Regions from separate parts of the Diaphorobacter sp. JS3050 genome, predicted to be linked through region 1. Evidence: predicted binding sites of a transcription regulator. Region 1 holds the regulator's gene; each other region holds the start of a gene.

Region 1 (10,416 bases):
CCTACGCAGGCGTGCAGGACGCCATGGTGCAGTGGTGGTACGGCCACAACGCCGTGGGCTTCTACCTCACGACCGGCTTCCTGGGCATGATGTATTACTTCATCCCGAAGCAGGCTGGCCGTCCGGTGTACAGCTACCGCCTCTCCATCGTCCACTTCTGGGCGCTGATCTTCACGTACATGTGGGCGGGTCCGCACCACCTGCACTACACCGCGCTGCCTGACTGGACGCAATCTGTGGGCATGGTGTTCTCGCTGATCTTGCTGGCGCCCAGCTGGGGCGGCATGATCAACGGGATCATGACGCTGTCCGGTGCCTGGCACAAGCTGCGTGACGACCCCATCCTGCGCTTTCTGATCGTGTCGCTGTCGTTCTACGGCATGTCCACGTTCGAAGGCCCGATGATGTCCATCAAGACCGTCAACGCGCTCTCGCACTACACCGACTGGACTGTGGGCCACGTGCACGCAGGCGCGCTGGGCTGGGTGGGTCTGATCACCATGGGTTCGCTGTATTACCTGGTGCCTCGCCTGTTCGGCAAGGAGAAGATGCACTCCATCAAAGCAATTGAACTGCACTTCTGGATGGCCACCATCGGCATCGTGCTGTACATCGCCGCCATGTGGATTGCTGGCGTGATGCAAGGTCTGATGTGGCGCGCCGTGAACCCCGACGGCACGCTGACCTATACCTTCGTGGAAGGCGTCAAGGCGACCTATCCGTTCTACGCGATCCGCTTCTTTGGCGGTCTGCTGTACCTCGGCGGTATGTTGGTGATGGCATGGAACGTCTGGGTGACGGCGATCTCCGGACGCTCCGTCAAGGTGGCCATTCCCGCCGTGAAACCCGCTCACGCCTGAAGTTCGGAGGGTCAACTACATGTCCAATACGCATAACAAAGCATCCACCGGCTTCACGCACGAGAAGGTCGAAACCAGCAACTTCCTGATGATCGTGCTGATCTTGCTGGTTGTGGCCGTCGGCGGCCTGGTGGAAATCGTTCCTCTGTTCTTTCAAAAATCGACGACTGAGGCCGTTCAAGGCGTGAAGCCTTACACGGCAGTGCAACTGATCGGACGCGATATCTACCTGCGCGAGGGTTGCTACAACTGCCACTCGCAGATGATCCGTCCGTTCCGTGCGGAAACCCTGCGTTATGGCCACTACTCGGTGGCTGGCGAGTTCGTCTACGACCATCCCTTCCAATGGGGTAGCAAGCGCACTGGGCCCGACCTGCATCGCGTGGGTGGAAAGTACAGCGATGAATGGCATCGCATTCACCTGAACAATCCGCGCGACGTGGTGCCCGAATCCAATATGCCCGCCTATCCCTGGCTGGAAAAGAACCAGATCGATCCTTCCGTCGTCGCTCCTCGCATGAAGGCATTGCGCACGGTCGGCGTCCCGTATACGGATGAGGAGATCGCCAGCGCCGCCGAGCAGGTCAAGGGCAAGACAGAGATGGATGCCGTGGTGGCCTATCTCCAGGTTTTGGGCCGTGCGCTCAAGTAATTGAGGAACTGGTCATGGACATCACCACCATGCGTATCGTGGCCACGCTGGCGTCGCTGGCGTGTTTCGTGGGCATCTGGTTCTGGGCCTTCATGCGCCGCAACCGGGCCCGGTTCGAGGAGGCAGCACAGTTGCCCTTCGCCGAGGACTGAAGAAGTCTCCACAAGAAAAGAGATAACCCATGAGCGATTTCACGAGTAACTTCTGGTCCTTCTACGTGGCCGGAATCACCATTATCGGTATCGTGGCCTGCGGCTTGCTGCTGTGGATCACGTCCCGCAAGAAGGTCGAGGCTACGGCCGACAACACCACCGGTCACGTCTGGGACGAAGACCTGACGGAAATGAACAACCCCATGCCCCGTTGGTGGATGTGGCTGTTCATCATCACGCTGGTATTCGGTGCTGGCTATCTGGCTGCCTATCCCGGATTGGGGACCTTTAAGGGTAAGTTGGGCTGGACGCAGCTGGGCGAGTACCAAGCCGAAGTGGACAAGGCTAACGCAGAGTTGCAGCCCCTGTATGCGCGGTTCGAGGCCATGCAGCCCCAAGAGATGGCGGCCGACACAGCGGCCATGGCAATTGGTGAGCGTCTGTTCATGAACAACTGCGCGCAGTGTCATGGTTCCGATGCCCGCGGCAGCAAGGGCTTCCCCAACCTGGCCGACGGTGACTGGCTGCACGGCGGTGCGCCTGATCAGATCCAGAAGACCATCCACGATGGGCGCATTGGCGTCATGCCTCCCATGGCGGCCGCCGTGGGCTCGCCGGAAGATGTGCGCAACCTCGCCCACTATGTCCTGAGCCTGTCGGGAAGCCCGCATGACTCCCTGAAGGCGTCTATGGGCAAGTCGAAGTTCACTGCGTGCGCTGCATGCCACGGGATGGACGGCAAGGGCAATGTGGCCCTGGGTGCCCCTAATCTGACGGATGACATCTGGCTGCATGGCTGGGGCGAAGCTGCCATCACCGCTATGATCAACAATGGCAAGACCAACGAGATGCCTGCCCAAGCGGGCAAGTTGACCGATGCACAGATCAAGGTGTTGACGGCATACGTCTGGGGTTTGTCCAATAAGGCCGGCGCCCCGCGCTGATGCTCCCTGTGCGGCCGGCTCCCCGTCGAGGGGCGCCGGCCGTTTTGCGTTTTGGAAGTTGCACTTCCTTTTTGAGATTCCACCATGAAGCCAGCCGAAGGTCAGCCCCGTAAGGTGATTCCTATCACGCCAGTGGGGGCCGAAAGTTCGCAGACCGAGGTCATTTCGCTCTATGAGGCGCAAAAGAAAATCTATCCACGCTCGATAAGTGGAGTGTTCGCCCGTTGGCGTTGGGCGATGGTGTTTCTGACACAGCTGGTTTTCTATGGCCTGCCATGGCTGGAGTGGGGCCAGCGCCAAATGGTGCTCTTTGACCTCGGAGCACGCCGTTTCTATATTTTTGGTTTGGTGCTTTACCCGCAGGACTTCATTTATCTGACGGGTTTGCTGATTATTTCCGCGCTGTCGCTTTTTCTGTTTACCGCAGTGGCGGGACGCCTGTGGTGCGGCTTCTCCTGTCCCCAGACCGTATACACGGAAATGTTCATGTGGATCGAGCACAAAGTCGAAGGCGACCGCAGTGCCCGTATGCGCCTGGACAATGGTCCGTGGACATTTGAGAAGATCTGGAAAAAATCTGTCAAGCAAGCCATTTGGATTGCGGTCGCGTTCTGGACCGGCTTCACCTTCGTGGGCTATTTCGTTCCGATTCGCGAGCTGGGGGAAGAGTTGCTGGCCCTGCAAGGAGGGTGGCAGATATTCTGGGTGATCTTCTATGGGTTGGCCACGTACGGCAACGCAGGATTCCTGCGCGAGCAGGTGTGCAAATACATGTGCCCTTATGCGCGTTTCCAAAGCGCAATGTTCGACAGGGACACGCTGGTCGTCTCTTACGATCCCGAGCGCGGCGAGCCTCGCGGGCCCCGTAACAAGATGGTAGACCACAAAGCTGCGGGACTGGGTGACTGCATCGATTGCACGCTGTGTGTCCAGGTCTGCCCAACGGGTATCGATATTCGCAACGGACTGCAATACGAATGCATTGGTTGCGGTCTCTGCGTGGACGCTTGCAATACCGTGATGGATAAGATGAAGTATCCGCGCGGGCTGATTCGTTTCTCGACGCAGAACGGCGTCAAGAACCACTGGACCCAATCGCAAATGCTCAAACGCGTGCTGCGACCCCGTGTGTTGTTCTATTCAGCGGTGCTGGTGGTGTTGTGCATCGGCATGCTGGCCAGCTTGGTGGTACGCACCCCGTTGAAGGTGGACATCGTGCGCGACCGCGCTGCGCTCTCGCGCATCGTGGCGGGAGGCAAGCTGGAAAATATCTACCGGCTGCAGATCATGAACGCCACGGAGGGGGCGCAGCGCTACACCATCAGCGCCCACGGCATGGAAGGGCTGGAAGTGGCGTCCGAGACCGCAATTGACATCGGACCGGCGGAATCCCGATGGGTGGTTGTCCGTCTTCAAATTCCGTATGGCTCAGCATCTCCTGGATCGCATACGGTGTATTTCGATATTCAAGCGCAGGGTGATAAAGCCCAAGTGGCAGAGAAATCCGTGTTCCTTGTACCCCGCTGAAGGCGGTCGTGGAATGCAAATGAACAAGCTGTGCTCATAAATGAGCGAGGAGTTGGTATAAATGCCGAGTAATTCCCCCATGAATCTGGAAGACGCAGGAAAGCCTTGGTGGACGTTTGGCCATGTCTGGCTTGTCATCGCGGGGCCGGTGATTGTCATCATTGCGGGCTTCGTGACCCTCTGGCTGGCCGTGAGCCAACCTGACCCCGTCATCGCGGAAGACTATTACCAACGGGGATTGAACATCAACGAGACCCTGAAGGAGTCTGGGGGCGACATGACGCCTGCCATGAAGGGGCGCAACCATGCAGCTACTCCGCTGGAGGATCAACCGCGCTGACCGGCAGGGCGAGTCCTCTTTGCATGCCGGAGAACAGATGCTAGGCTGTCAACTACACCTGCTAGGAGATGGGCGAATGTGGATGCAACGATTGATGTGGATCGCGTGGCCGGCCTTTTTGATGGCGGGCGTCATGGAAATGGTGGTGTTCGCCTTCGTGGATCCAGAAGCGCTGCAGTGGTTTGATCAACCCCTGCATCTCTCGCGCGAAGGTGTGTATACCATCGCCTTCTTCACGTTCTGGTTCGTACTCATGGCTTCCAGCGCATTGACGACGCTGTTGTCACTCTCGCCCTTTGAGTTGAATCGCTGCCCCGTGCCCAAAGGGGCGCGGCCGGCTGATTGCGCCAAATACGTTTCCTGATCTTTCCGCCGATCAGTTATGAATGAGCAAAAAACCGAGGCTTAATGGCAGGCTTGCTGGCTGTTGACAATTCGCTTCAGCGCATCGGTATCGACGATGCGCACATGGCGCTGTTTTACTTCCACAATACCTTCTTCCACGAACTTCGAAAACGTGCGGCTGACGGTTTCCAGTTTCAATCCCAGGTAGCTGCCGATCTCTTCGCGTGTCATGCGCAGCACCAATTCGGATTGTGAGAAACCCCGGGCATGCAAGCGTTGTACGAGATTCAACAGGAATGCGGCAAGGCGTTCCTCGGCACGCATACTCCCCAGCAACAGCATGACCCCATGCTCGCGAACAATCTCGCGGCTCATGATCTTGTGCACATGGTGCTGTAGTGCCGTTACTTCGCGCGACAACTCTTCAATACGATCGAAAGGCATGACGCATACTTCGGCGTCTTCAAGCGCTACCGCATCGCAAGTGTGACGGTCGCTCACGATGCCATCCAGGCCGATGATCTCGCCCGCCATTTGAAAACCTGTCACTTGGTCGCGACCGTCTTCGGTGGCGACACAGGTCTTGAAGAATCCGGTGCGGATGGCAAAAAGGGATGTGAAGGGTTCACCGTTCCGGAAAAGCGTGCCGCCACGCTTGATCTTGCGTCGTACAGCAACAATGTCATCGATGCGCTTGAGTTGCTGGTCGTCCAGACCCACGGGCATGCACAGCTCACGCAGATTGCAGTTTGAGCAGGCAACTTTGATGGTCTGGAGATTCGTATGCATGGGAACCCTGTTCATGGCTTGAGCTTACCTCTGAACGGCTGGGAGACATGGAATGCCGTAGGCCGTTGGACGACTTTGAGCCGAAGTCAAATTGTCGCCACAAGGACCTTATGGGCGCTTGATCAACGTCAAGGACTCATGGGGGACTCTACGGCACAGTGATATGAAAGTGCAAGGAATCCCGTCATGACCGTTGTTACAACAGAGCTCCTGCGTCGCTTTGACGTCCCAGGGCCGCGCTACACCTCTTATCCGACTGCTGATCGTTTTGTCGAGGCTTTTGGCGAGCGGGAATACATCCTTGCGCTGCAGCAGCGTCGCGTGGGGTCGGTAGCCAAGGCGATGCCTTTGTCGCTTTATGTCCACATCCCGTTTTGTGAATCGCTGTGCTATTACTGCGCGTGTAACAAGATCATTACCCGGCATCCAGAGCGGGCAGAGGTCTACTTGCGTTACCTCAGCCGTGAGATCGACCTGCATACGGCGCACTGCGGTGTGGGTCAGCATGTGAGCCAGCTGCATTTCGGCGGAGGCACGCCTACTTTTCTGACGGATGACGGTTTGCGCGAACTGATGGGCATGCTGAGGCGCAGTTTCGTCCTCGTTCCGGGGGGGGAGTACTCCATAGAAGTGGACCCCCGGACCGTGGATGAAGCGCGGCTGGGATTGTTGGCGGAGCTGGGTTTCAATCGCCTGAGCTTTGGCGTGCAGGATTTCGACCCTGAAGTACAAAAGGCCGTGCACCGCATTCAGCCTGCCGAAAAGGTGTTCGCGTTGGTCGATGCGGCTCGCAAGCTCGGGTTTGAATCGGTGAACGTGGATTTGATCTACGGGCTGCCGCGACAGACACCGGAGTCGTTTGATTGCACCTTGGCGCAGGTAGCCGAGCTGCGGCCAGACCGGATCGCGCTGTATGCGTACGCTCACTTGCCAGAACGCTTCAAGTCGCAGCGACGCATCATCACGGCCGAGTTGCCCATGGCTTCGGCCAAGGTGTCCATGCTGGCCCGGTCACTTGATGTGTTCCAGGAAGCCGGCTACGTCTACGTGGGCATGGACCATTTTGCGCTGCCTGACGATGCGCTGGCGGTGGCCAAGCGGCAAGGCAGGCTGCACCGCAATTTCCAAGGCTATAGCACGCAGCCCGATTGCGACCTGATTGGTCTGGGCGTTTCTGCCATCGGGCGCGTGGGCGCTACTTACAGCCAAAATGTGAAAACGCTGGACGAGTATTACGACTGCATTAACCAGGGGCATTTGCCTGTGGTGCGCGGGCTGGCGTTGACCAAGGACGACTTGGTGCGCCGCGCAGTCATCATGGCGTTGATGTGCCAAGGTGAATTGCTGTTTGAGCCGTTGGAACAGTCCTGGCTGATTGATTTCCGCAGTTATTTCGATGCGGAATTACAGCAACTGCAAGAAATGGCGGCTCAGGGCTTGGTGAAAATCAGTGATGAGGGCGTTGAAGTCACGCCCATGGGATGGTATTTCGTGCGCGGCGTGGCCATGGTGTTCGACAAGTATCTACAGGCTGACCGTAACCGCGCTCGCTTTTCCCGGATTATTTGATCCATGCTGTGGGCGCTGGCCACGACGGCCTTCCTGATGGGGCTGATGGGAGGGGCTCACTGTTTGGCGATGTGTTCTGTTCCCTGCGCGGCGCTTACGGGGCTGGGTGGCACGCCGGACGCCACCCACACCATTCAATGGGCGTCCCGCCGCGGAATCCTCCAACGGGTAGCGCAGTTTCACGTGGGGCGCCTGATTGGCTACGGCGCCGCAGGGGCGGTGGTTGCGCTGGCTATGGAGCAACTCGCATGGCTGGGGCAAAGCACCTCGGCATTGCGCCCCCTTTGGACGCTGATGCACGTGCTCATCCTCGCGTGGGGCGGGATGATGATGGTGCAAGCGCAGCAGCCCTTGTGGGTTGAGCGGGCGGGGCGTGCTGCCTGGGCGAAGGTCAAGCCCTTGGTCTCTCGGCCTGGCGGGCTCCTGACCGCGGGTGTGGCCTGGGCGCTCCTGCCATGCGGCCTGCTGTATACCGCACTGTTGACTGCCGCACTCAGCGGAAGCGTGCTCCGCGGAGCCTTGTGCATGGTCCTGTTTGGCGTGGGAAGTGGTGTATGGCTGGTGTTGGGGCCGTGGACATTTGGCCGCATTCGCGCTTGGATCGGCGTGAAGGGTGGGGCGTGGGGGTCTCGGCTGGCAGGTGGTGTGCTTTTTTCCCTGGGTGCATGGGCGCTATGGATGAAGGTTGTCCATGGGCAGCCGGCGCCGTGGTGCGTGCCCTGAAAACAGCGTTTTGTGGAGCCACAGCGGCTCTGCGAAGCATGCCGTGGCAAGCCAGTGGTGCACACTGAGACGCTCAGGTGTGACGTATCGCTGTCAGATCTCTACCAGCGGAAGTGACGAGTCTGTTCTCATCGACGTGGAGAAATCCAGCTACGCATCGCTGCCTTACTGGATGCGCCATCGTGCGTATGAGGGCGCGCTGCGTGTCGGCGTGATTGCCGAAGGACTGGGAAACGCCCGAACCACGCCAGGATATTTGCCATCGGTGCGACGACTACCAAGGTCTGCTCTGTGCCTTGCAGATGGGTGGGTTGCGCGCGCTGGCCGCGGAGCGCCGGATTTTCTGAGCAGGTATTGAGGTCACTGGCACTCACCCGGAGCGAGGGCGCAAGCGATTACCGGAGAAAAGGTGTCTGCGAATGCCACCGGACCGGCATCCTGAACCGGGGGTTCAGGTGGGCGAGGGCAGCCAGGCGTTGGGTTCATCTGACGCGAGATGATCACGCTCACCGGGCGATGTACCAAGCCCGTGCTCAATGAGCATTGGTTCAAGGAAATATAAAGCCCGGCAGCACCGCAGACATGTTCATTGTAGTGGGCTGCCCGTGTGCAGCCAGGGGCCAGGCTTTTGCCGTAATGGTTATAGGAGGCGCCCATCCTCGCCCAGCGCCTCGTCCAGGCGCAGGAGCAACTGCTGCACGCGCTCATCGCTGTCGTGCACATGCGGCGCGATCGGGGTGGGGGCGATGCGCGCAGGGGCTGAGGCGGCTGCCAAATCGGCGGCTTCGCGGTCGGCGATCTCGAAAGCCAGATTGAGGGCCGCCAGCACGGCGATGCGCTCGCGCGCGCGTACCTTGCCCGCGTCACGGATGCGCGTCATGGCGGTATCCACGCGCTCGACCGCCTCCAGCAGGCGCGACTCCTGGCCGTCCGGGCAGGCCAGGAGATAGCTTTGCTGGAGGATCTGTACCTCGATCTGCTTCATGGCGCGTCTTTCGTCTCGGCAGTGCCGGGGAGTTCGGGCTCGGCAGGCAGGCGGTCCAGCAATGCGTTCACGCGGGCACGGGCCGCCTGCAGGCGGGATTGGAGGGAATCGCGCTCCTGGGTGAGCGCCGCGACCTGTTGCGCCAACAGGGCATTGGTGCGCTGCAACTCGGCATGGCGCAGCAGCAGCCGCTCAACGCGCTCGGCGATCTGGTCGATGGAAGAGGGGGAGGCCATACGCTGCCGATTGTAGGGATCGGCGTGCGAACCATCGTAAAATTGCGCAGTTGGTGCTAGCGGCGTGGTTCACATGCCGCAGTTCAACGGGAAGCAGGGAGGGGCCCTCCGCCATGGAGTGCGTCCTGTGCCTGCGCTGCCCCCGCAACGGTCAGCGGATGAGCCGTACCTCGGCTCCCTCTTCATTGACAAGCCACTGAGCGCCTTGAACAAGCGTTTGGGAAGGCGATGCAGAGCGTTCCGCCAGCCCGGATACCGGCCAACGAGGTGGCTCCGCGTTTCCTTTTGTGAAACCTGGGCCGTTATGCCCAGGTGCCGACGGGGAGGTCGGCCGTGGCGATCTCTCTGTTTGCCCCACATGACAAACACCCGTCCGTTCAATGTGCGCTTGAGTGCGCTTTCCGTGCACGCGCGCGTCGCCGTGCTGCCGCTGGCGCTGGCCGCCGCTTTCCCCGCCGTGTCCCAGACCCTGCTGGCCCAGGCAGCCACCGAACCCCAACTGCGTGAAACCGTCATCACGGCAACCCGCGTGGCCCGGCCGCTGGCCGACATCGTGTCCGATGTGTCCGTCATCGACCGTGAAACCATCGAAGCCAGCGGCGCGGTAGGCGTCATTGACGTGATCTCGCGCCTGCCAGGCGTGCAGATCACGCGCAATGGCGGCCAGGGCAGCAGTGGCAGCGTCTACCTGCGCGGCGCGGAGTCGCGCTTTACCGCCGTGTACCTGGACGGCGTGCGCCTGGACTCGCAATCCACCGGCGGCGTGGTGTGGGAGCAAATCCCGTTGTCGCAGATCGACCGCATCGAGGTCGTGCGCGGGCCAGCGGCTGCTGTGTACGGCTCGGATGCCATGGGAGGCGTGATCCAGCTCTTCACCAAAAAGGGCGAGGGTGCGCCGGCGCCCTACGTGGGCGTGGGCCTGGGCAACCAGGGCACGCGGACGGTGCAGGCCGGCGTGAGTGGCGGCACCGAGCAGGTGGACTATGCGCTGGGGCTGTCGCATGAGCGCGCCGATGGCTTCAGTGCCCGCGTAGGCTCCGCCTACAACCCGGACAAAGACGGCTACCGCCGCACCTCTGCCAATGCCCGACTGGGCGTGCAGTTCGACACGACCCATCGCCTGGAGGGCACGCTGCTCGCCAGCAACCTCAACTCGCAGTACGACGGCAGCAAAACGGCCGACGACCGCAATCACCACCAATTGCGCACGGCCAGCCTGGCATGGCTGGCCAAGTGGAGCGACGTGTACAGCACGCGCTTGCAGGTCACGCAGGGGCAGAGTGAATACAGCACC
Region 2 (10,416 bases), 930 kb from region 1:
ATACTCTTCTTCCTTGGGAAAAGCATAGACCGGCAGGCCAGTCGCGGCTTCGATGCGTGCCAGGGTCTCGCGCGCCAGCGCGGGGGACTCGGCCGCCACCACGAACCACATGTTCAGCGCATGCTCGCGGCGGTAGTTGTGTGCCACCTCGGTGAAGGCGTTGACGGCAGCGCACACGGCGTCAAAACGATCCTCGGGCACAGCCATGGCCGCGAGGACGAATTGGCCGCCTGCGCGTTCGATCTGGAAGAGCGGGCCGAAGCGCGTGAGCACCCCCTGGGCGAGCAGGCGGTGCAGGCGTTCGATGACCTGCTCTTCGGTCCAGCCGATGTCGGCAGCGACGGCGGCGAAAGGGTGGTCCACCAGCGGAAAGCCGCCGTGCAGGTGGTCGATCAGCCGAGCGTCTTCAGGGGAGAGCATCGACGGCCTCCTGCATGGGTTCGGGAATGGCATGGGGCGCATGGTGGGCAAACCGCCGCGCACCCGTCTGTTTGAAGCGCCGTAACGAAAACAGCACGGCGCTGGGGCAAGTGGCCAGGCCCGCCTGGGCCACGGCCTGCGCCAGCTGGGTATGCACCGCTGCGCGGTCGCGCCCATGCACCATGCAGTACAGGTTGTAGCGCCAGTCCGGCGTGCGCGCACGGCGGTACGCCAGCGTTACGCCGTGCGCATGGGCCAGGGCCATGCCGTGGGTGTCCACGTGGTCGTCCGGCACGTCGAACACGGCCATGGCATTCGCTGTGTAGCCCAGTTCATGGTGACGCACCACCACGCCGAAGCGGCTGAGCAGCCCTTCGTCCTGCCAGCGGGCAATGGTGGCCAGCACGGCGGGCGTGCTGCTGTGAAGCTGGTCGGCCCATACGTCATAGGGCCGCTCGGTCAGCGGCAGGCCCTGCTCGGCCAGCGCGGCCAGGGGCCAGTCTTCGGGTGCCAGGGGGGTGCGTGCGCGGCCCGTGGGGCCCGTGGTGCCGACGCCGTCCCCCACGCCTGCGGAAGTCCTCTCCAGGTCGAAGGCGGTGTCGATGCGGTAGGGGCGCAGCATGGGCAGGCGCTGCACGGGCAGGCCGGTGGTGTGCTCGATGGACTGGAGCAGGCGCTCCACCTGGTCCGCGTCATGGCCGGTGGACACGAACCAGAGGTTGGTGGTGTGCTCGCGCTCGTAGTTGTGGTTGACGCCCGGGTGGGCCGACACCGTGGCGGCCACGTCGTCGAGCCGCTCGGGGGGCACGGCCATGGCGGCCAGCAGGGAGGCGCCCCCCGCGCCCGGCGCAAACACTGCGCCGATGCGGCTGAGCGCGCCCGCCTGCCACAACCGTGCGTAGCCGCTGAGCACGGCCTCGGCATCCATCCCCAGGCTGTGGCCGATGGCCGCGAAGGGTTCGGCGCACAAGGGAAAGCCGCGCTGCCAGTGGTTGAGCAGCGCGAGGTGGGTTGCGTTCTGGCTGCTCGGCATGGCTTAGAACCCCATGCGCTGTGCGCGGGCAGTGAAGAAGATGCCGCTGGGGGCGTCCACGTCCAGCCTGGCTTGGGACTGCAAGGTGTGCGTGTCGTAGACCTGAACGCGGTTGTCGTCACGGCAGCTGATCCAGACCGATTCGCCGCGCGGCGTGAATTCCATGTGCAGCACGGCCTTGCCGGGCTCCAGCGTCTGCACCACGCGCTGGCTCGGAGTGTCGATGACCTGCACGCGGTTGTAGTCTGGCACAGAGAAGTTGACCCACACCTGACGTCCGTCGGGCCGCGCCATCACGAACACCGGCTGGCCCGCGACCGGAATGCGGCCGACCTCGGCCCAGGTGGCGGTGTCGACAACCAGCACCTCATGGCGGCCAATGGCCGGCAGATAGGCATGGCCTCCCGCGATGGCCCAGCCGCGCAGATGGGGCATTTTGTACACCGGCAGCGGTTGCTGGCCGCGGCCGTAGCCTGCGAGGATGCGGCGCACGCGCGGCGGGTTGTCCCAGAGGTCCACCATGGCCAGGCCGTCTTCACCGAACAGGCCGGCGATGTAGTGGCGTCCGTTGGGCGAGACCAGCGCGTCGTAGGGCTGGCGGCCGATGTTGGGGATGGTGGTGACCTGCGGCTTTCGGGGGTTGGAGCAGTCGGCGATGCAGATGGCGTTCGCGTCGAACAGGCTGTAGATGAACCGGCGCTGCGGCAGGTCGGCCAGGCCGACGACGCGCGAGCGTTCGCCACTGGCCGTGTGGGCGGGAAGGTCGGCCAGCAACTCAAGGGTGGCGGCGTCGAAGACCTTGACGCCGCCGGGCGTGTAGTTCTGCGCCACGACCAGGCTGCCGTCGGCGCTGATGGCGCCACCGATGGAGTTGCCGGCCTGCATCACGCGGCCCGTGATGCGCTGGGTGAGCAGGTCTACCTGGGTCAGGCCGCCGTCGCGGCCGAAGACGTAGGCAAAGCGCTCATCACGCGAGAACACCACCGAGGCGTGCGACAGGTCGCCCAGGCCGGTAACGCGGCCCACGGCTTCGCGCCGGCTGGTGTTGATCAGGGTGAGTGCGCCCTTGGCGCGCTCGATGACCACGCCCAGATCGCCCGTGCCCTGCAGCGTGGCTGCAGGAGCGGCGGAGGTGGAGGTGGTGGAAGAGGGAGCCGCACAGCCCGTGGCAATCAGGGGTGCACTGGCGGTAAGGGAGAGCAGGGCACGCCGTTTCATGGGGCGGACCTCCTGTTTTCTTCGGGGAACCCATTGGTCAGCTGTTCGGCGATCCACAGGGCCTCGCTTCCCTGCAGCATGGCGCTCCAGGGCGGCATGGGTGTTCCGGGGATGCCGTGGGTGATGACGGCAGCCAAATACTCGGGCGGCTTGCCGGCCAGGGACTCGCGGGTGAGCGCGGGACCCAGGCCGCCCGTCAGGCGCATGCCATGGCACGAACCGCAGTCCTGCCGCACCATGCGCACGAGCTGGGCGGCTCGGTCAGGGTCGGGCGTGCCCTGTGCGCCGGCCGCCGAAGCGGCCAATGCCAGGGCCAGGGACAGGAACGCGGTGCGTGACATGGCTGGCCTTCGAAGTGCGTCAATAGACGTCGTGCTGGGTGTTGTACACGTTGAAGTGGCCGGTCGGCGTGATCAGGCGCGGGTCCTTGATCACGGACTTCAGCTTGAGCGTCTTGTCGTCCACGACGACCAGCGCACTTTGCTTGTCCTTGGCCGACCACACGGCGAACCACACTTCGTCACCTGCCTTGTTGTACTCAGGCTGGGTCACGCGCTTGGCGCCGCCGTCATCGGGCAGACCTGCCCATTCGGCGATCGGCAGCGTGACGTAGCCCTTGTCCAGGTTGTTGATGTCGAACACCACCACGGCTTGCGAAACCTTGGGATCAGGATTCAGCGGTGCGTCGGACCACAGGTGCTTGGACTTGGGATGGGTCTTGATGAACAGCGCTCCGCCGCCCGGGCCCTTGAGCTTGGCCACTTCCTTGAAGGCGTATTGCTTGTTCTTCTGCGGGTCGGTGCCGATCAGCGAGATGGTCTCGTCGCCCAGGTGACCCGTGGCCCACACCGGACCGTACTTGGGGTGCGTGAAGTTGGCGCCGCGGCCGGGGTGGGGGATCTTGCCCACTTCGGTCAGACCGGCCAGCTTGCCGTCCTTGGCGTCGATCGCAGCAATCTTGTTGCTGTTGTTGGCAGCCACCATGAAGTAGCGCTTGGATGCATCCCAGCCACCGTCATGCAGGAAGGGAGCCGAGCCGATCTCGGTGGTCTTCAGCGCATTCAGGTTGGAGTAGTCCACCATCATCGTCTTGCCGGTTTCCTTCACGTTCACCAGGAACTCGGGCTTGTAGTGCGATGCCACGATGGAAGCCACGCGCGGCTCGGGGTGGTATTCCTGCGTGCCGACGACCATGCCGCGGGTGGACACGATCTTCAGGGGCTCCAGGGTGTTGCCGTCCATGATGGTGTACTGGGGAGGCCAGTATGCACCGGCGATCGCCAGCTTGTCCTCATAGCCCTTGAACTTGGAGGTGTCCACCGAGCGTGCTTCCAGGCCCACGCGGATTTCAGCCACGTTGTCGGGCTTTTCCATCCACAGGTCGATCATGTTGATCTTGGCGTCGCGGCCGATCACGAACAGATAACGCCCCGAAGCCGACATGCGCGAGATGTGCACCGCGTAGCCGGTCTTGACGATGTTGATGATCTGCTTGGTGTCGCCATCGATCAGCGCCACTTCGCCCGTGTCGCGCAGCGTGGTGGAGAAGATGTTGTCCAAGTTGTACTTGTTCATCTTCTTCTTGGGACGCTGGTCTGGCGGCACGATGACCTTCCAGGTGTTCTTGGCGTCGGCCAGACTCCACTCGGGCGGTGTGGGAGGGTCCTGCTGAATGTAGCGGGCCATCAGGTCCACGGTCGCCTCGTCGAATTCGCCGGACGTCTGCCAGTTGGGCATGCCGGCAGGCGAGCCGTAGGCGATGAAGACCTTGAGGTAGTCCGTGCCCTTGGGCAGGGTCACGTCCGGTGTGAGCGGCTTGCCCGTGGCGCCCTTGCGCAGCACGCCGTGGCAGCCCGCGCAACGCTCGAAGTAAATCTGGCGTGCGCGGTCGAACTCGGCCTGCGTCATCTTGGGTGCCTTGGGGTTCGTGCTCTGGTACATGGGCACTTCCGCCAGCGGCGATCCGCCTGCCTGGTAGTTTTTCTCGGCCTCCGAGACTGGCTTGGCGTCCTGCGCCATAGCGGTGGCAGACACCAGGGTGGCGGCCGCTAATGCGACCAGCCTGGCGATCCTCTTTGCTGTCATTGTGGGTCCTCTGCGTCACGGATCAGCGCTTGGGTGGGCCCTGGCGGCTGCCACGGCCACTCTCGCGAGGTCGCTGTCCATCCCCTCTTCATGCGAGTGGGAGCATCGTCGCAGCGGGTGTTGCCGCTGTCCTTGAACTGGTTCAAGGACGCAAACGGTGCAGCCTTTGAACAATGGAGCCACCCCATGATCCGCAAAGGAGAGGCCCATATGAGCTTCATTGAAGATGCGCGCTGGTTCACCGTGGCACCCGCAGCAGGAGAGTCCGGACAGCCCCCGAAGCCTGGACACGTGACGCTGGTGGGCGCAGGCCCGGGCGACCCTGAGTTGCTCACGCTGCGCGCCGTCAAGGCCCTGCGCGGCGCGCGCCTGGTGCTCTACGACCACCTGGTCGGCAAGGAGGTGCTGCGCTACGTGGCCGAGGATGCCGACCTGATCTACGTGGGCAAGCAGTCCTCGCACCACACGCTGCCGCAGGAATCGATCATTGACCTCATGGTGCGCCTGGCGCGCAGCGGGCGCAGCCTGGTGCGTCTGAAAGGCGGCGATGGCTTCATCTTCGGCCGTGGCGGCGAAGAGGTGCAGGCGCTGGCCGAGGCCGGTATCGCGTTCGACGTGGTGCCGGGCATCACGGCCGCGCAGGGTGCGGGCGCCTGCGCTGGCATCCCGCTCACGCACCGTGACCACTCCGCGACCCTGGTGTTTGCCACCGGCCACCTGCGCGGCGACAACGAAGTGGCGCTGGACTGGGAGGCGCTGGCACGCCCGCGCCAAACCGTGGTGATCTACATGGGGATGGGCACGCTGCCGATCATCTGCCGCGAACTGGTGCGCCACGGCCTGCCGGACCGCACCCCCGCAGCGCTGGTGGAGCAAGCCTCGCTGCCCGGGCAGCGCTGCATCACCGGCACGCTGCAGGACCTGCCCGCGCTGGCGCAGCAGCACCGCGTGCGTCCCCCGGCGCTCATCATCGTGGGCGACGTGGTGGCGCTGCAGCCGCAACTCATGCAGGGCATGCTGGCGACGATGGTGTGACGGGCGCCGGCCGCCGGTAGGGCGGCGGGCAGCGCTGGTTCTGAGGCATCATGGGCGCCTCATCTGGCAAAAGCCCATGCAACAAGACATCCTCATCAACTGGTCGCCGCAGGAAACGCGCGTGGCCGTGGTCGAAAACGGCGCCGTGCAGGAACTGCACGTGGAGCGCACGCTGGAGCGGGGCCTGGTCGGCAACGTGTACCTGGGCAAGGTCTCGCGCGTGCTGCCGGGCATGCAATCGGCCTTCATCGACATCGGGCTGGAGCGAGCGGCCTTTCTGCATGTGGCGGACGTGTGGCACCGCCAGGAAGGCGGCGAGGCGCCGATGTTCGCGCGCAAGAACGAACCGCCCGTGCCCATCGAGAAGCAGGTCTTCGAGGGCCAGGCGCTCATGGTGCAGGTCATCAAGGACCCCATCGGCAGCAAGGGCGCACGCCTGTCCACGCAGATCAGCATCGCCGGGCGGTTGCTGGTCTTCCTGCCGCAGGACGACCATGTGGGCGTGTCGCAGAAGATTCCCCAGGCCGAGCGCGACGCCTTGCGCACGCGGTTGCAGAAGCTGGTGGATGACCAGGCATCGGGCAGCGGCGGCGGCTTCATTTTGCGCACCAATGGTGAGGACGCCAGCGACGAAGAGCTGGCCGAAGACATCGCCTACCTGCGCAAGACCTGGGCAGGCATCCGGCAGGCAGCGCTGACGCATCCGCCCACCTCACTGCTGTACCAGGACCTGAGCCTGCTGCAGCGTGTGCTGCGCGACCTGGCGGGCGAGCAAACGCAGAGCATCCGCATCGATTCGCGCGAGCAGTTCGTGGCGCTGAAGGCGTTCGGCAATGAATTCATGCCTGCGGCCGCCGCCAAGCTGCAGCTGTACAAGGGCGAGCGCCCCATATTCGATCTGTATTCCATCGACGAGGAGATCGCCCTGGCGCTGGGCCGGCGCGTGCAGCTCAAGTCGGGCGGCTACCTCATCGTGGACCAGACCGAGGCGCTGACCACCATCGACGTGAACACCGGCGGCTACGTGGGCGCGCGCAACTTCGACGACACCATCTTCAAGACCAACCTGGAGGCCGCGGGCGCCATCGCGCGGCAGTTGCGCCTGCGCAACCTGGGCGGCATCGTCATTGCCGACTTCATCGACATGCTGCGCGAGGACCACCAGGCCGCGGTGTTGGCGGAGTTCCGCAAGCAGCTCGCGCGCGACCGGGTCAAGACCATGGTGGGCGGTTTTTCGCAACTGGGCCTGGTGGAGATGACGCGCAAGCGCACGCGCGAATCGCTGGCGCACATGCTGTGCGAGCCGTGCCCCACGTGCCAGGGCGCGGGCCAGGTGAAGACCGCGCGCAGTGTGTGTTACGACATCCTGCGCGAGGTGCTGCGCGAGGCGCGCCAGTTCAATCCACGCGAGTTCCGCGTGGTGGCGTCCCCGCGCGTGGTGGAGCTGTTCCTGGACGAGGAGAGCCAGCACCTGGCGGGCCTGTCGGACTTCATTGGCAAGCCGATCTCCCTGCAGGCCGAAAGCGCCATGGGCCAGGCGCAGTACGACATCGTGCTGTTGTGAGTTGAGGTCAAATTGGCCTTTGGCGCTTGTGGGGCGGGCGCTGGCAGCTATCAAAAACATACCAACGTCGTGAGCCAGGGTGCGCCGCGTCTGTCGCCCGTGCCGGTCGACGGCGGAAAGGTCGAGGTGAATGCGGGCCCCTCTCGTGCGCCTCAGGTCTTCCGGCGTTGGCGGGCGGGCAATGGTGGCATCCGCCGTACTGCTCCACGGCTTGCTCGGCTGCGCGGCGCAGTGGCGCGACTTTCCGCGGCACCTGTGTGCCACACGGGTGTCACAGGTGCAGGCCCGCGCCATGCGCTACGTCGCTCGCCGTCGATTGCGTGCGCCAGGAGGCAACGCTCCTGGGTGCTATTGAATGATGAGCTGCTGGCGCTTGCTGGATAAGCGCGGCGGCCTGTTTTGGCTTAAAGCTTGCGCAGGCGTTCGATGGCCGCACGCAGCGTTTCGTCCTTCTTGGCGAAGCAAAAGCGCACCACGCGCTGGTCGAAGCCGTCGCCATAGAAGGCCGACAGGGGAATGGCGGCCACGCCGATCTCGCGCGTGAGCCATTGGCAGAAGTCCGCTTCGTTCAGGTCGCTCACGGCCGAGATGTCCACGCACTGGAAGTAGCTGCCGGTGCTGGGCAGCAGCTTGAGGCGCGAGCCCTCCAGCCCCTGGCGGAACAGGTCGCGCTTGGCCTGGTAGAAGGCCGGCAGCTGCAGGTAAGGCGCGGGGTTCTGCAAATAGTCCGCGAGGCCGTACTGCATGGGTGTGTTCACGGTGAACACATTGAACTGGTGCACCTTGCGGAACTCCGCCGTCATGGCGGCCGGGGCGGCCACCGTGCCCACCTTCCAACCCGTGACGTGGAAGGTTTTGCCGAAGCTGGAGACGATGAAGGCGCGTTCCGCGAGGCCCGCGAAGCGCGCGGCGCTCTGGTGCTCGGCGCCGTCGAAGACCATGTGCTCGTACACCTCGTCGCTGATCAGGAGCATGTCCGTGGGGGCCAGCAGTTCCTCCAGCGTGCGCATGTCGTCGGCCGTCCACACGGTGGCGCTGGGGTTGTGCGGCGTGTTGATGATCAAGAGGCGCGTGCGCGGCGTGATGGCCGCCGCGATCTTGGCAAAGTCAGGGCGGAAGCTGCCCGGCGTGAGCGGCACCCGGACCACGACGCCGCCGGCCAGTGCGATGTTGGGCACGTAACTGTCGTAGCAGGGCTCCAGCACGATCACCTCGTCGCCTGGCTGCACGCAGGCGAGGATGGCGGTGAGAATGGCTTGGGTCGCCCCGGCTGTGATGGTGATTTCGGCGTTGGGGCAATACGGGCGAGCGTGAAGCGCTTCAATTTTTGAAGCAACGGCCTGTCGCAGCGCGGGCACGCCGGCCATGGGAGGGTACTGGTTGTGGCCGGCCTGCATGGCGCGCGTGACGGCGTCGACCAGTTGCGGGTCGCAGTGGAAGTCAGGAAAGCCCTGGCCGAGGTTCACGGCCTGGTGTTCGGCCGCCAGCGCGGACATCACGGTGAAGATGGTGGTGCCCACGTTGGGCAGGCGGCTGGGAAAGTGGGGCGTGGTCATTGGGTGTCACTCATTCAAAACTGGCGCAACGCGTGGCGTTCCGACGGCCGCATGCTTTGCGAACACGGGTCTTGGGGCGGGCTTGCCCAGGCCGCTGGCGTCGTCCCCATGCGGGAAGCCTCAAAGCGGCTCAGGGCGCATCACAGCTCATAGTCGTTGACGTGCCCGGTCATGGCGCGGGCGATCAGGTCGCGGCTCAGGCGGTCGCTCAGCAGCTCGGCGAACTTGTAGACGAAGTTGCGCAGGTAGGCGCCGCGCTTGAAAGCCACGCGCGCCACGCTCTGACCGAACAGATGGCCGACGGGGCGCACGACGAGGTCGCCCAGCGGGTCGTCGCGCATCGCCATCTCCGCCACGATGCCGATGCCCAGCCCCAGGCGCACGTAGGTCTTGATCACGTCGGAGTCGATGGCCTCCAGCACGATGCGCGGCTGCAGCTTGCGGGTGGCGAAGGCCTGGTCGATCTTGCCGCGCCCGGTGAATGAGGGGTGGTAGGTGATGAGCGACTCGTGCGCGATGTCCTCCAGTCCCACGCGCTCCTTTTGCGCCAGCGGATGGCTGGGTGGCAGCACCAGGACGTGCTGCCACTCGTAGCAGGGCAGGGTGACGAGGTCGGGATACTCCGCCAGCGACTCCGTGGCCATGCCGATCTCGGCCACTTCGTCGATCACCATGCGCGCCACCTCGTGAGGCGTGGCCTGGTGCAGGCTGATGTTGACCTTGGGATACGCCTCGCGCAGCTTGGCCACCGGTACGGGCAGCACATAACGCGCCTGGGTGTGGGTGGTGGCAATGGCGAGGGTGCCGCTGTCCTGGGCGCTGTACTGCTCGCCGATGCGTTTGAGGTTGCCCACCTCGCGCATGATGAGTTCGATGCTCTTGAGCACGTGCTGGCCGGGCTCGGTCACGCGCTTGAGCCGCTTGCCGTGGCGCGCGAAGATGTCCACGCCCAACTCGTCCTCCAGCTCAATGATCGCCTTGGATACCCCCGGCTGCGAGGTGTGCAGTGCCTTGGCGGCCTCGGTGAGGTTGAGGTTGCGGCGCGCCGCCTCTTGAACGAAGCGAAACTGGTGCAGATTCATATTGAAATGCGGCTAAGAAGTCGCATCATTATGCTGCATCAATCTAACGGCGGGCGCGAAAGGTGCAGATATCGTTACGGCACCAATACTTCGGCGGCAATGCGCGCCATCAGGGCCGTCATGCGTTCGTCCTCGCCGATGGGAGGGCTGAGGTGCAGGCGCATCTGTGGAAACGCCTGGGACAGCTCCTCGACCATGCGGGGGAGATCTTCGCGCGCATGCCGCCCGGTGCCGAGGAACATGGGCACGATGCCCACCTGGGTGATGCCCTGCGCCGCCATCGCGGCAACCGTTGAAGGCAGGTCGGGCGCGCACAGCTCCAGGTAGGCGCAGCGCACTTCCAGCGCGGGCTGCTCGGCGCGCATGCGCGCGAGCACCGCCTCCATGGGCAGGCGCCACAGGGGGTCGCGGGAGCCGTGTGCG
Region 3 (10,416 bases), 1.5 Mb from region 1:
GATGCGGACGATGCGCCGCTGGCGTACCAGGCGGAGATCCGCCGCACCGCGATGGGCGTGCCGCACATCAAGGCCTCCAACTGGGCCGGCGGGGGCTTCGGTATGGGGTATGTCCAGGCGCAGGACAACCTGTGCACGCTGGCGGATGCGTTCCTCACCTACCGGGGCGAGCGCTCGCGCTACTTTGGCGGCAGCGCACAGCTGGTCTACAACAGCACCATCGGACGCCCGCGCAACATCGACTCGGACTTCTTCCACCGCCATGTGATCTCCGCCGACGTGGTGCAGAAGATGGCCGCGGCGCAGCCCGAGAATCTGCGGCAGATGGTCGAGGGCTTCGTGGCCGGCTACAACCAGTACGTGGACGTTGCCAAGAAAGGGACGGCCCACGCGGCCTGCCGCAGCGAGGCATGGGTGTAGCCCATCACGCAGGAGGACGTCTGGCGCCGCATGTACGCGGCCAACCTGGCGGGGGGGTACAGCAATTTCGTGGAGGCCATCGCCAATGCCGTCGCCCCTGCCGCAGCCAAGGCCGGCGCGGCGCAAGACGCGCAGACCGCCCCGTCCCTGGACCAGCGCCTGACCACACCTCCCGCCCTGCAGGTGGGCGGTGACGCGGGCATCGGCAGCAACATGTATGGCTTTGCGCCGGCGGCCACGGGCGAGTCCAGCGGCGTGATGTTCGGCAACCCCCACTGGTACTGGAAGGGGCCGGACCGGTTCTACCAGGCCCAGGTCACGATCGCCAATCAGGTGAACGTCAGCGGCGTCGGATTCCTGGGCGTGCCGCTGGTGCTGATCGGCTTCAACGACAACGTCGCCTGGAGCCACACGGTCTCCACGGCGCGGCGCTTCGGCTTCTTCCAGCTGCAGCTGCAGTCGGGCGACCCCACCACCTATCTGCGTGACGGCCAGCCGGTCAAGATGGCGCCGCACAGCATCACCGTGTCCAGCCGCAATTCCGACGGCACGCTGAGCGATGTGACGCGCACGCTGTACACCTCCGAGTACGGGCCGTTGGTCAACCTGGCGGGGCTCAACCCCGCTCTGGCCTGGAGCCAGAGCACGGCCTTCGCCATCCGTGACATCAACGGCGAGAACTTCCGCACCTTCCGCAACTGGATGCGCTGGAACCAGGCGCGTTCGCTGGAAGAGTTCATGGCCATCCAGAAGGAAGAGTCCGCGATCCCCTGGGTCAACACGGTGGCCGTGGGGCGTGGCAGCGCGCGGGTCTGGTACGCGGACATCGGCGCGGTGCCCAACGTGTCGCCCGAGCAGGTGGCCGCGTGCACCACGCCGTTCGGCGCGGCCGTGGGCGCGGCGCTGCCCAACGTGCCGTTCTTCGACGGCTCGCGCAGCGCCTGCGACTGGCAGACCGATGCGGACTCCAAGCAAAAGGGCGCCATCGGCCCGTCGCGCATGCCCAGCCTGTTGCGCGAGGACTATGTGGGCAACATGAACGACAGCTACTGGCTGTCCAACGCGAATGCCCCGCTCACGGGGTACCCGGCCATCTTCGGTCCCGCGGGCACGGCGGCGTTGACGCTGCGCACGCGCCTGGGCCACACCATGGCCCTGGAGCGGCTGGCCGGCACCGACGGCTACAGCGGCAACAAGGCCAGCGCCGCCATCGTGCGCGACATGGTGCTGAACAGCCGCGTGTTCTCGGCCGAGCGGTTCAAGGACGAGATCCTGACGCTGATCTGCACGCCCTCGCAATGGATGGTGAACGGTGCCACGGTGGACGCCACGCAGGCCTGCGCCACGCTGCGTGCGTGGGACAACCGCGGGAACAAGGAGTCCCGGGGCTCCCATTTGTGGGACGAGTTCTGGACCCGCGTGCCCACCACCGGGCTGTACTCGGTGCCCTTTGACGCGGCCGACCCGCTGAATACCCCGCGCGGGATCAACGTGGCGGCCGTGACCGCGCTGCGCCAGGCCATGGCCACGGCCATCAGCCGCGTGGGGCAGAGCGGGTTTGCGCTGGATGCACCGCGCGGCGAAGTGCTGTTTGCCACGAAGGGCGGTGCCAAATTGCCGCTGTACGGCGGCTGCGGCGGCGTGGGCTACTTCACCATCACCTGTTCCGAGAACGACATCACGGCGGGCGGCTACAGCATGGACGGGCAGCCGCATGGCAACTCATACGTGCAGGTGGTGAGCTTCCCCTCCAGCGGCGTGCAGGCCCATACCTTCCTGACGTTCTCGCTGTCCGACGACCCGGCGTCGCCGCATTTTGGCGACTACACCAAGGCCTACAGCGCCAAGCAGTGGGTGCGCATGCCGTTCTCGGAGTCCGAGATCACGGGCCACCCGGACTACCGGACGACCACCGTCTCCGCCAGCGCCAAGTAACGGCGCGTAACGGCGCGCAACGGCGCGCCGGTGCCATGCGCACCGGCCGGGACGACCCTCCGTGCAAAGGCCCCGCCATGCGGGGCCTTTGTTCATGGAGCGCCGGGGAGGCGGCAGTTCACAGCGCGGTGCGCAGCCGCCAGATCTCGGGGAACAGCACCACGTCCAGCATCTTGCGCAGGTAGCTCACGCCGCCGGTGCCGCCGGTGCCACGCTTGAACCCGATCACGCGTTCCACCGTGGTCACGTGGCGAAAGCGCCAGAGGCGGAAGGCATCTTCCAGGTCGGTGAGATCCTCGCCCAGTTGGTACAGGTCCCAATACCTTTGTGGATCGCGGTACACGGCGAGCCAGGCCTGCTCCACGGCTTCGCTGGCCTCGTAGGGCTGGCGCCAGTCGCGCTCGGTATGGCTGGCCGGCACGGGCAGGGCGCGGCGCGCCAGCAGGCGCAGTGCTTCGTCGTAGAGCGAGGGCGCCTCGTAGGCCGCCTGTACCTGGGCCAGGCGCTCGGGGTGGTGGGCATGGGGCTGCAGCATGGCGCGGTTCTTGTTGCCCATGGCGAACTCGATGCACCGGTACTGGTAGCTCTGGAAACCGCTGGACTGGCCCAGGTACGGGCGCATGGCGGTGTACTCGGGCGGCGTCATGGTGGCCAGCACGTCCCAGGCGTGCACCAACTGCTCGAGGATCTTGGACACGCGCGCCAGCATCTTGAAAGCGGGCGGCAACTCGTCACGCGCGATATGGGCGATGGCCGCGTGCAGCTCATGCAGCATGAGCTTCATCCACAGCTCGCTGGTCTGGTGCTGCACGATGAACAGCATCTCGTCGTGCGCGGGCGACAGGGGCTTTTGCGCGCCCAGCACGCTGTCCAGCTGCAGGTAGTCGCCATAGCTCATGCTGTGGCTGAAGTCGAGCTGAGCGCCCTCCTGGCGCACGATGGCTTCGGTGGCGCCGGAGGATGCGCTGGGGTGGTGGGGGCAGGTCATGGTCAGGTCACGGCGTTGAGGTGATTGAACTCGGGCTTGCGCCATTCGCCGGATTCCAGCACCTGGCGCAGGTGCTGCACGGCATTCCACACGTCTTCAAATCCGACATACAGCGGCGTGAAGCCAAAGCGCAGGATGTCCAGGTGCTTGCCGCCGTCGCCCTTGCGGAAGTCGCCGACCACGCCGCGCGCGATCAGGGCCTGCACGATGGCGTAGGCCCCGCTGCCGACGCCCTGAACGCCCAGGCCGTCGCCGCGTGTCAGGCACACCTGCGAACCGCGCGCCGCATGATCGCGCGGCGTCGCCAGTCCCAGGCCGTGGCCGGCGCAGTGCTCCTCGACCAGCGCGATGAATAGATTGGTCAGTGCGAGCGACTTGGCGCGCAGCGCCGCCATGCCGCCCAGAGGCTCGGCGGCGGTAAAGATGTCCAGCCCGCACTGCAGGGCCGACAGGCTCACGATGGGCTGCGTGCCGCAGAGGTAGCGTGCGATACCCGGTGCGGGCTGATAGTCGGGCGTGAAGGCGAAGGGTGCGGCATGGCCGAACCAGCCCGACAGCGGCTGCGCAAATGTCGCATCCGGGCGGTCCGCCAGGCGCGGGTGCACCCACACGAAGGCGGGCGCGCCAGGGCCGCCGTTGAGGTACTTGTAGCTGCAGCCCACCGCATAGTCGGCGTTCGCGTCCAGCAGGTGCACGGGCACGGCGCCCGCGCTGTGGCACAGGTCCCAGACGCACAGAATGCCGTGGGCGTGCGCCTGCGCGGTCACGGCGGCCATGTCGTGCATGGCGCCGGTGCGGTAGTTCACGTGGGTGAGCAGCAGGACGGCGACCTGGGGCGTCAGCCGCGTGGCGATTTCCTCGGGCTCCACCAGCACCAACTCCAGTCCGTACTCCTGGCACACGGACTGGGCGATGTACAGGTCGGTGGGGAAGTTGCTGCGCTCGCTGACGAGCTGGGTGCGACCGGGATGGTCCGCGCGGGCCACGCGCGCGGCAGCCGACAGCACCTTGTACAGGTTGACCGAGGTGGTGTCGGTGAACACCACCTGGTCCGGCCCCGCGCCGATCCAGGGAGCGAACTGGTTGCCCAGGCGCTGCGGCAGGCTGACCCAGCCGGCCTTGTTCCACGAGGTGATGAGGTCCTGTCCCCATTCCTGCTGCACTACTTGGGCCACGCGCGCCGGCGTGGCGCGGGGCAGGGCGCCCAGGGAATTGCCGTCCAGGTAGATCACGCCCTCGGGCAGGCTGAAATGGTCGCGCAGGCTGCGCAGCGGGTCCTGCGCATCGCGTGTGCGGCACTCTTGCAAGGTAGTCATGTGGTTTGTGCTATTAATAAAGTAGCTATTGGCGCTTGCTGCATGAGCGTTAGAGGCCAAAACGGCTTAATGTTCATGCGCGCGGCGGCAGCGCACGCAGCACGGCGCGCACGGGCGATGCGTCGGCCGTGGTGAGCTTGAGCGGCAGCGCGATGAGTTCGTAGTCGCCCTCGGGCACATCGTCCAGCACCAGGTTCTCCAGCACGCGCAGGCCGCGCCGGCGGATCACCTGGTGGCTGGGCAGCGGCTTGCTGTCGGCGGGGTCGATGCTGGCGGTGTCGATGCCTACGAGCACTACGCCGGCGTCGGCCAGGCGCTCGATGGTGTCGGGCGCGTAGGCCGTGAGGCCCGCGTCCCAGCGGTCCACGGGCATGCGGGCGTAGGTGCGCACCAGCACCCGCGGCGGCAAAGTGCCCGTCATCGCATGGGCAATGTGGGTCCATTCGATGAGCGGCCCGCAGTCCAGCGCATGCACCACGCGGCAGGGGCCGATGAAGGCTTCCAGCGGCACAGCGCCGATGGCTGCGCCGTCCGCTGCGTAGTGCAGGGGCGCGTCAGCGTGCGTGCCCACGTGGGGCGAGAGCGTGAGTGCACTCACGTTCACCGGGCAGCCGGGGCCCAGTGTGGCGCTCCACTGCTGCTGGTAGGGTGTATCGCCCGGGAACACCGGGCTACCCGCATGCACGGGGGCAGAGATGTCCCACAGCGCGGGCGATGGCGTGGAGGTGGCGGTCATGGCGCGCATGCTATGCGCGGCGGAGGGGCGGGTAAATGGTTTATCCCTGATGGGTGATTCATTTGGATAATCCATTCTCGCAAAGACATTTTTGGGTTAAATCATGCAAGCCGAGATCGACCGTACCGACCGCCAGCTGCTGCGCGCGCTGCAGGACAACGCCCGCCTGACCTCCGGCGAACTGGCCGAAATGGCGCACCTGTCGCAGTCGCCCTGCTGGCGGCGCGTGAAGCGGCTGGAGGACGCCGGGGTAGTGCGCGGCTACCACGCGCAGCTGGACCGGCGTGCGGTGGGGCTGGGTGTGATGGCTTTCGTGATGGTGGGCATCGACCACCAGACGGAGGCGCTGTCCGTGGCGTTCGAGGAGGCGGTGTGCGCCATTCCCGAGGTGGTGCTGTTCCACGGCATCTCGGGCCCCGCGGACTTCCTGCTGGTGATCGTGACGACCGACCTGGACGCGTATTCCGAGCTGCTGCAGCGGCGCCTGCACCGCCTGCCGGGCGTGCGCCAGGTACAGACTTATTTTTCGCTGCAGGAGTTCAAGGGGCGCATCGGCGGATTGCCCGTGTGAAAGCGGGTCCTGCGGCGTTCAGAGCACCAGCCCGTCCAGTGCCGGCAGATGGTGGCGCTGGCGCGCGCGGTTGCAGGCAGCGCTGCCGGCTTCGAATTCGCGGCAGGGGGAAGGGCGCCACTCGTAGATGCCGCAGGCCGCGCGCAGGCCCACCTGGCCCGTGAGGGCCGAGCAGCGCGGCTGCGCATGGTCCGTGCCGCGCATGCGTGCAGTGTGGTCCGTGACCGGCACCACCAGCCCATCGGGAACGCAGCCGCCCAGCTCCTCCGTCTCGTGCACCGAGAAGTCCACGCGAAAGCTGGCGCAGCAGGCGCCACAGGTCAGGCAGGGGTGAAGAGTGGTCATGGCGTACGTCGCAGGGGGTGTCATTGTGACGCGCCACAGGTCCTGATGTGCATCAATCCAGCAGCGTGCAGTTCCATTAGAATGAGAATTACTTTTATTCATTGACTGCAATACAACATGCTTCACACGGGGAATGACGCCGCGCAGCCGCGGGGGCTGGACACCTTGCCGCATGGCGTGCCGGCCACGGTTGCCGGGCTGCTGCCGGCGCAGGATGGCCGGTCGCAGGCCATGGTGCTGCGCCTGATGGAGATTGGTTTCCTGCCGGGCGAGCCGGTGCGCGTGATTGCCCGGGGCTTTCCCGCGGCCGACCCCCTGGCCGTTCGCGTGGGCCAGGCCACTTTTGCCCTGCGCCGCCATGAGGCGGCCCTGGTGCAGGTGCGCGTGGATGCGCTGGAGGCCGCGGCATGAGCACGGCGGCATCTCCCCTGCACATCGCGCTGCTGGGCAACCCCAACTGCGGCAAGACGGCGCTGTTCAACGTGCTGACCGGCGCACGCCAGAAGGTGGCGAACTACGCGGGCGTCACCGTGGAGCGCAAGGAAGGCCTGTTCACCACCGCCAGCGGCCGGCGCGTGCGCGTGTTGGACCTGCCCGGCGCCTATAGCCTGCACGCGCAGAGCCTGGACGAGGCCGTCACCCGCGATGTGGTCACCGGCCGCCGCCCAGGAGAGGCCATGCCCGAGCTGCTGGTCTGCGTGACCGATGCCACGCACCTGCGCCTGAACCTGCGCCTGGTGCTGGAGGCGCGCGACCTGGGCCTGCCCATGGTGCTGGTGCTGAACATGAGTGATATGGCGCAGCAGCAGGGCATCCAGATCGACCGCGAAGTCCTGGCGCGCGAACTGGGCCTGCCCGTGGTGACCACCGTGGGCGTGCGCGCCGACGGGGCGCGCGAGCTGCTGCAGTGGCTGGACACGGCCACCCCGCAGGCCACCCCGCAGGCCGCCCGCGGCGCCGCCGTGGGCACGCAGGCGCCACCGCCCGTCAATGCGCTGGAGGAAGACCGCCCGCAGCGCGTGCAGCAATTGCACCAGGAAGTGCGCCGCATCATGGGGCTGGCCGTGCGCGAGCCCGCGCTGCGCCTGCAGCGCGACGACCGCATCGACGCCGTGGTGCTGCACCCGCTGTGGGGCATGCTGCTGCTGGCGGTGACGCTGTTCCTGATGTTCCAGGCCGTGTTCAGTTGGGCAGAGGTGCCCATGGGCTGGATCGAAGGCGCCACGGCCGCCGTGGCCGAATGGCTGAACGCCCACATGGCCGAGGGGCCGCTGCGCAGCCTGCTGGCCGACGGCGTGATCGCCGGCGCAGGCGGGGTGCTGGTGTTCCTGCCGCAGATCCTGATCCTGTTCTTCTTCATCCTGGCGCTGGAGGAATCCGGCTACCTGCCGCGCGCGGCCTTCCTGCTGGACCGCGTGATGGGCACCGTCGGCCTGTCGGGACGCTCGTTCATCCCGCTGCTGTCCAGCTTCGCCTGCGCGGTGCCGGGCATCATGGCCACGCGCTCCATTCCGGACTGGCGCGACCGGCTCGTCACCATCCTCATCGCGCCGCTGATGACCTGTTCGGCCCGCCTGCCGGTGTACGCGCTGCTGATCGCGGCCTTCATCCCCGATCGCACGGTGGCGGGGCTGTTCAACCTGCAGGGGCTGGTGCTGTTCGCGCTGTACCTGGGCGGCATCGTGAGCGCCATGGCCGTGGCGGCCGTTGCGCGGCTGGCGCGGCGCGGCGACGGCGCCACGCCGCTGCTGATGGAGCTGCCCGCCTACCGCTGGCCCAGCGTGCGCAACCTGGCGCTGGGGCTGTGGGAGCGCGCAGGCATCTTCCTGCGCCGCGTGGGCGGCATCATCCTGCTGGTCACCATCCTGCTGTGGTTCCTGTCGTCGTACCCCGCGCCGCCGGCGGACGCCACGGGGCCGGCCATCGAATACAGCTTCGCCGGGCGCATCGGCGCGGCGCTGGAGGTGATCTTTGCGCCCATCGGCTTCAACTGGCAGATCAGCATCGCCCTGGTGCCCGGCATGGCCGCGCGGGAGGTGGCGGTGAGCGCCCTGGGCACGGTGTACGCGATTGCCGCTTCGGCCGACGACACGGCCGCGCAGCTCGCACCCATGCTGGCGGCGCAATGGTCGCTGGCCACGGGGTCTCCTCGTTTTCAGTGCAATAAGTGACGGTACGAAAAGCTAGCACTGGCGCGGAGGTGGTGTTGGTAGATCGTTGATTTCATTGACTTTCCTGTTCACTTTCAAATCTGCGATTCGTGGCGTCAAACCGTGGTCGGTTTCATCCATTGGTGCCAGTTATCGATGCATTTGGCCGCGAAGGCAGGATTTGGTCAGCATAGCGGTCAACCGGGAAGCGAAACACACCCCGCAAGTTGATGCTCTCCAGCCTGGTGGGCGCAATCTTCCCGATCAGTTCCGGTGGAATGACCTGGCGGCGGTTCGACCAGCGATCCAGGACCGCCTGCATCTGTGAGGTATTCCACGCCATCACGATGTTGGCCATCAGGCTCAACGCATCGGCCACAGCCTGCATTTCATCGACACGTTTGGCCTGCGCCGGGCTGATCCGGCCGGTATAAATGGCGCGCTTGAGGGCGTTAACAGCCTCGCCCCGATTGAGCACCCGGCGCAACTCGTTCCTGAAAGCGTCCTTGACAAAGTAGTCAGCCAAAAACGCCGTACGCAGCAACCGCCCCAATTGCACGCCAGCCTCATAGATTGGATCGCCCTGGGCGGCAGAACCGAACCGCGCAAGAGCTGCCACCGCACTGGCATGTCCGCTCATGACCGAGGCTGCCAGGTGCACCAGACTATCCCAATGCTTTTCGATCAAAGCGACGTCGACATTGGCTTCGCACGCCGCAGCGATTTCTGCGGGCACTTTGGTGCCGCGTGGCACAAAGAGGTGGCGCTGTTTGAGTTCCTTCAACCGCGGGCAAAGATCAAAACCAAGCAAACGGGCATGTGACATGGCAAAGTCGGTGTAGCCATGGGTATCCACAGCAAGCTGGCTGGTCTCCAGCTTTTCTTGGCGGATGACACCTTCAATGGCCACGCCCGCCTGGCGCTCATTGAGCACAAAGGGCTGCGCATGGAAGATGCCCCACCGGTCTTTTACATGGGAGTAGATTCCAATGGAAGGTGTGTTGCGCCGAGGATCAAGCCGGGCTTGCCACACCCGTTTGGTGGTCTCCATGCTCATCATGTCAGAAGATGCCAAATCGGACCGCCCCAGGTGGCGGCAATCGGGTGTCGCTGCATGAATTCCAGCACAGCCTGGCAGGCCTGGCTCAGACGCCGTTCGTCCCGCGCCCAGCGCATGGCCTGGCGAATGCTGGTGGCAGACAATTGCGGAATCATGCGCGCGCATTCGACCGCAGTCAGACTGGTGCCGTGGGCCATGATGCCGGCATAGACCATCAGCAGCTCGTCGGTAGAGCGCGGCTCACGTCCGAGCATGATCCAGCTAAAGCGCACCTGGGCGTCAACGGCCAGAATCACTTCCGGCAATTGAACCTCACCGATGCGGTGATCCAAAGCCGCGCGCAGCTTGGTCACTTCTGGGTCTTCGTCCTCTGCGGGCAATGGCGACAAATGGAGTTCATCATCCACGCGCAGTACGCCACTGCGGGCTGCAGCGGCCACCGCATCGACACCGGCAGTTACTCTGGCCAGCAAAGGCTTCAAGAAAGTGGCAGCCTTGCTGGGTAACGATAGACGGGCATAGTGTTTCTTGGACTCTGCCTGCCAACGCTCGTCCGTGAAGAACAAGCGCGCACGACCCCGAAAGCTCAGGCTGTGCTCAATCCAGACCGAGCCATTGCGCACCGCGCGGCGCAGGGCAAACGGGTGGCCACCTCCAACGCCTGAAACGCCCGTTCCCGGTCTGGGCTGGAGATCGAAACCTGCCAGATCATTCCCAGACTTGGTGCCACCACTTCAACTGGCAGCTTTCTGGATCCTTTGAGATATAAAGCTTGCAGCTTGGCAAGGTACTCGATGGCAGGATGCTCGCCGGTGGCCTGCCAGGGCAGCTTTGCAATGGCGACGAGCAACGACCGCACGGGGCGAATTCCATCAATCAATCCCTCGCGGACCAG

What was found. Region 1 encodes FNR, which switches genes on or off when oxygen is low (the NO sensors DNR and NnrR bind a similar motif). Its sites were predicted from a motif close to TTGATNNNNATCAA; they were not measured.
Region 2: a site for FNR is predicted at 4,889-4,902, ahead of cobA (uroporphyrinogen-III C-methyltransferase). Genes of this name have one in related genera too.
Region 3: a site for FNR is predicted at 6,354-6,367, ahead of HND92_RS13485 (FeoA family protein). Genes of this name have one in related genera too.

What each region holds. Positions count from the first base shown of each region.
Region 1 is NZ_CP053553.1:1,271,230-1,281,645, forward strand. It holds gene ccoN (cytochrome-c oxidase, cbb3-type subunit I) at 1-860, shown strand, start outside; gene ccoO (cytochrome-c oxidase, cbb3-type subunit II) at 880-1,512, shown strand; gene HND92_RS06275 (cbb3-type cytochrome c oxidase subunit 3) at 1,527-1,664, shown strand; gene ccoP (cytochrome-c oxidase, cbb3-type subunit III) at 1,694-2,608, shown strand; gene ccoG (cytochrome c oxidase accessory protein CcoG) at 2,693-4,135, shown strand; gene HND92_RS06290 (FixH family protein) at 4,197-4,475, shown strand; gene HND92_RS06295 (hypothetical protein) at 4,552-4,839, shown strand; gene fnr (fumarate/nitrate reduction transcriptional regulator Fnr) at 4,881-5,624, opposite strand; gene hemN (oxygen-independent coproporphyrinogen III oxidase) at 5,796-7,178, shown strand; gene HND92_RS06310 (sulfite exporter TauE/SafE family protein) at 7,182-7,901, shown strand; gene HND92_RS06315 (cell division protein ZapA) at 8,542-8,886, opposite strand; gene HND92_RS06320 (hypothetical protein) at 8,883-9,122, opposite strand; cobalamin riboswitch at 9,157-9,401, shown strand; gene HND92_RS06325 (TonB-dependent receptor domain-containing protein) at 9,481-10,416, shown strand, end outside.
Region 2 is NZ_CP053553.1:2,203,263-2,213,678, reverse strand. It holds gene HND92_RS10690 (Lrp/AsnC family transcriptional regulator) at 1-420, opposite strand, end outside; gene HND92_RS10685 (Lrp/AsnC family transcriptional regulator) at 407-1,453, opposite strand; gene HND92_RS10680 (cytochrome D1 domain-containing protein) at 1,457-2,671, opposite strand; gene HND92_RS10675 (cytochrome c) at 2,668-3,012, opposite strand; gene HND92_RS10670 (nitrite reductase) at 3,032-4,756, opposite strand; gene cobA (uroporphyrinogen-III C-methyltransferase) at 4,967-5,791, shown strand; gene rng (ribonuclease G) at 5,868-7,355, shown strand; gene HND92_RS10655 (pyridoxal phosphate-dependent aminotransferase) at 7,760-8,911, opposite strand; gene HND92_RS10650 (CysB family HTH-type transcriptional regulator) at 9,052-9,993, opposite strand; gene HND92_RS10645 (sirohydrochlorin chelatase) at 10,068-10,416, opposite strand, start outside.
Region 3 is NZ_CP053553.1:2,800,421-2,810,836, reverse strand. It holds partial or broken gene HND92_RS13515 (penicillin acylase family protein) at 1-2,355, shown strand, start outside; gene kynA (tryptophan 2,3-dioxygenase) at 2,474-3,343, opposite strand; gene kynU (kynureninase) at 3,346-4,659, opposite strand; gene kynB (arylformamidase) at 4,733-5,404, opposite strand; gene HND92_RS13495 (Lrp/AsnC family transcriptional regulator) at 5,499-5,966, shown strand; gene HND92_RS13490 (YkgJ family cysteine cluster protein) at 5,985-6,311, opposite strand; gene HND92_RS13485 (FeoA family protein) at 6,429-6,722, shown strand; partial or broken gene feoB (ferrous iron transport protein B) at 6,719-8,452, shown strand; partial or broken gene HND92_RS19385 (Tn3 family transposase) at 8,595-9,775, opposite strand; gene HND92_RS19380 (DUF4158 domain-containing protein) at 10,108-10,416, opposite strand, start outside.